2 regions of the Photorhabdus kleinii genome follow, and region 2 is predicted to be linked to the other one. Evidence: predicted binding sites of a transcription regulator. Region 2 holds the regulator's gene; the other holds the start of a gene.
The links. The regulator ArgR, encoded in region 2, controls arginine synthesis, uptake and breakdown. The targets are predictions, from matches to a motif close to ANTGAATAAAAATACANT.
Positions count from the first base shown of each region.

Region 1: the regulator ArgR is predicted to act here: its motif matches at 1,233-1,250, upstream of argA (amino-acid N-acetyltransferase).

Region 1 covers NZ_JAJAFY010000049.1:5,259-7,470, forward strand. Annotated here, with positions in the region: gene argA (amino-acid N-acetyltransferase) at 1-1,220, opposite strand, end outside; gene amiC (N-acetylmuramoyl-L-alanine amidase AmiC) at 1,464-2,212, shown strand, end outside.
Region 2 covers NZ_JAJAFY010000007.1:67,364-69,575, forward strand. Annotated here, with positions in the region: gene mdh (malate dehydrogenase) at 1-163, opposite strand, end outside; gene argR (transcriptional regulator ArgR) at 618-1,088, shown strand; gene mpl (UDP-N-acetylmuramate:L-alanyl-gamma-D-glutamyl-meso-diaminopimelate ligase) at 1,133-2,212, opposite strand, start outside.

The DNA.
Region 1 (2,212 bases), on a different contig from region 2:
AACCAATGAATGCTGCGGGTAGTCAGAACAAACAGTTTTTCCAGTCCGAACTGTTTGGCGTGCTCCGCAATGCGATTCAGTAATACTTCCCCTCTTAAAGAGCTGCGGTATTTAGGATGAACGGCTAAACAAGCCATTTCGCCAATTTTCTCATCAGGATAAGGATAGAGCGCAGCACAGGCGATAGTCAGGTTATCGCGTTCGATAATGATGAATTTATCAATTTCTCTTTCAAGTTGTTCTCTTGAACGGCGAACCAAAATGCCTTGTTGTTCCAGTGGGCGAATAAGTTCGAGAATACCACCAATATCATTGATATTAGCCCGGCGTATTTGTTCTGCACTTTCCATCACTATTTGAGTGCCAATGCCATCTCGGGAGAATAATTCTTGAAGTAGAGAACCATCTGCCTGATAACTTAATAAATGGCTGCGGCGAACACCACGACGGCAAGCTTTTACTGCACTCCGTAAAAAACGGACTGTGCCTGAATAGTAATCACCTTTAACTTCTAGTTTTTTAATTAACTCCGGTGCTTGATTAAGAAAAACTTCCGATAGAATTTTTCCGTCTTCATCTTGTACACCTTGAGTAGAGCAGAAACCAATCAGTTTTTCAGCCTGTAGTGTGATAGCTAACTGCGTAGCAACATCTTCAAATGCCAGATTAAAACTCTCTCCGGTAACAGAAACTGCAACAGGACCAATTAGCACGATTGCTCCACTGTCTAATTGGCGATTTATGGCATGTTCATCGATACGGCGAATTTTTCCACTGTGGCAATAATCCACACCATCATCAACGCCAAGCGGTTGAGCAATAATGAAGTTACCGCTGACAACATTAATATTGGCTCCTTGTAACGGGGTATTATTTAGGTTCATAGAAAGACGTGCGGTAATATCCAGTTGCAGTAAACCAGCAGATTGTTTGACTAATTCTAATGTTTTATTATCGGTTACACGGGTATGTTTGTGGTAAATCGGTTTGTAATGATGGTCTGCAAGATTTTGTTCAATTTGAGGTCTGGCGCCATAAACGACGACCAGGCGGATACCCAAACTATGCAACAATCCTATATCGTTGATAATATTGGTAAAATTTTCATGGGCAATAGCCTCTCCACCAAGCATAATAACAAAGGTTTTACCACGATGTGCATTGATGTACGGAACAGAATGACGAAATCCTTCAACTAATTCGGTGCTGCGTTCTTTCATAACAGACTCTCGATTGAATTTTTATTCGTAATTTATGCTTTTTTATTCCTTTTGAGAGAAAATGGCAAGAGGCAATTCAGATAAAAACATTTTCATATACCTGTAGACGTTAATAATTTGCAAAATATAAAATGCTGTTTATTGATGACAGCATAATGCCGATTGGTTAAAGTTTTTTATTTGATCGTTTCTTTGGTGAATATCACCTGAGTGTTTGTATTTTATGAATGGAATATTAAGTAGATGAGTCATTCAGATCATAATCTGTCACGACGTCGTTTGTTGCAGGGAGCCGCAGCGATGTGGTTACTTAGTGTTAGCCAGGTGGGTTACGCAGCGTCAGCAAAAGTTATAGCGGTACGTATTTGGCCAGCATCCAGTTATACCCGTGTGACTCTTGAATCCAATATTCCACTCAAATATCGCCAGTTTGTGTTAAAAAATCCAAATAGAATTGTGGTTGATCTTGAAGGTGTACAACTGAATCATACTCTAAGCGGGATGGGGGAGCAGATTCAATCCCGTGATCCTTATCTTAAACTGGTGAGGGTAGGGCAGTTTAATCCTAAAACTGTTCGCTTGGTGTTCGAAGTTAAGCAATCGGTCAACCCACATATGTTTACTTTGAAACCAGTGGCGAAATTTAAACATCGTTTGGTATTGGATATTTATCCGGCAGCGAGGGTTAATACGGATGATGATCCATTACTTGCTCTACTTGAAGAGTACAATAAAGGTCATTTAGCAGAAGATTTGCCAGTGGAAAGGCCAAAGTCAGGTAAAGCAGGTAAAGACAGGCCGATCATTATCATGCTTGATCCTGGACATGGCGGGGAAGATCCTGGCGCTATTGGCAAATATAAAACTCGTGAAAAAGACGTTGTTTTGCAAATTGCCCGTCGATTAAAAACGCTTATTCAGCGTGAACCGGGTATGAAAGTTTATATGACCCGTAATGAAGATGTGTTTATCCCGCTAAAAGTCCGGGTGGC
Region 2 (2,212 bases):
TTTTCACTTCCGTTGGAATGTGGCTCAGATCAACAGCCACCCCAGGTGTCACTGGAGCGATATCATATAAAGAAAGTTCTGAACCTGAAGGAAGCTGGGTTTTTAGTAGAAGAGCAAGCGCCTGACCAATACCACCGGCTGCACCGAGAACTGCAACTTTCATCCTGATACTCCTTAAATCGTTTATACTTTAAAATGCTGTGAATTCATCTAGTTAAGAACCATAGATTACTACGTTTTTGAAAACAATCGGTTAACAACCAAATTGTGGACTTACGCTCTAATAGTGGGACGCAAAAGTCGCCGTATTCTAGGCAAAATGCTTATCTGTTAATGAGATAACGGACACTATTTTGAGAATTTCCTTATGATTTTACGAAACAATTGGCTAAATACCTTACACCCAACAACAACGCCAAACAACATCATTTGATTAACAATATATTTACTTGATAACCGGCTAAAAAAGCAAATTTCCATATTCATATTTTATGAATTTCTATATAACATAAGACCAACTTTGCACGGTTCAAATTGGCTATAAAATCATTATTATTGCATAAAAATTCATTTATATGCATAATACAAGTTTCATAGCTGATTGAATATGGTGAAATATGCGCACTCCCTCTAAACAGGAAGACTTAGTAAAAGCTTTCAAGGCGTTATTGAAAGAAGAAAAATTTAGCTCTCAAGGTGAAATTGTCACTGCTTTACTGGAAGAAGGTTTTGAGAACATTAACCAATCCAAAGTCTCTAGAATGCTGACTAAATTTGGTGCTGTTCGCACCCGTAATGCTAAAATGGAGATGGTTTACTGCCTGCCTGCTGAGCTTGGTGTTCCTACTGCCACTAGCCCACTAAAAAATCTAGTATTAGACGTTGATTACAACCATCCTATAGTTGTGATTCGCACAAGCCCTGGTGCTGCTCAACTTATTGCTCGTCTGCTAGATTCTCTTGGTAAATCAGAAGGTATACTCGGCAGTATTGCAGGTGATGACACCATCTTCGTTACACTCACCAGAGATTCCACAACAGAACAGCTGCGTGGAGCCATCCTTGGGTTGTTCGAACAAGAGCTTTAAATGAACGCGCCAACATGGCGCGATTCATTTTCCCACTGCTATTCTCAGGATTGATAAGCTTTTTTATTCAGCTTAGAGAGTAATTTTTCATGAATATCACCAAACCCTCCATTACTCATAACCAGAATATGATCCCCCTGCTGCGCCTTATCAACAATCATATGCACCAGTGAATCTATATCAGCACTCCAATACGCTGGCTGAACACAGTGATCTGCAATTTCTGATACGTGCCATTTAATGTTAGCTGGCTGGAATAAAAATACTTTATCAGCACGCCCTAATGCTGGTGCGATCTCATTCTTACTCACACCCATTTTCATCGTATTTGAACGCGGTTCCAGTACGGTAATAATACGGGCTGTTCCTCCAACCTTACTACGCAGGGCTTCGAGTGTTGCCAGAATTGCTGTCGGGTGATGAGCAAAATCATCATAAACAGCAACACCGTTTTCCTCACCACGTAGTTCAAGGCGACGACGGGCATTAATAAATTCACTTAAAGCACAACAGGCATCTGCGGGCTGGACACCAACATGATGTGCAGCAGCAATTGCAATCAACCCATTGCGCATATTATGTTCACCCACCAGCGACCCGTTCACTTCTCCGACAACTTTGCCACCATAAAACACCTGATAATGACGGCTGTCTGTACTGATCTTTTTTGCCTGCCAGTTACCGGTTTCACCCACTAGTTCCAACTCACTCCAACAGCCCATAGACAAAACCTGTTTCAGGTTAATATCGTTATCCGGGACAAGAATCTTACCACTACCCGGAACGATCCTGACAAGATGGTGGAACTGCCTCTGAATAGCAGCCAGATCGCCAAAAATATCGCCATGATCGAATTCCAGATTGTTCATGATCAGCGTACGTGGGCTGTAATGCACAAACTTAGATCGTTTATCAAAAAAAGCGCTGTCATATTCATCAGCTTCTATTACGAAAAACGAGCTTTCCCCGATCTGAGCTGATGTTTCAAAATTCCCCGGAACACCACCGATTAAGAAACCTGGTTTATAACCACAAGCTTCCAAAATCCAGGCTAACATACCCGCAGTTGTTGTCTTGCCATGCGTCCCTGCAACCGCCAGCACCCAACGTTCTGACAAAACATA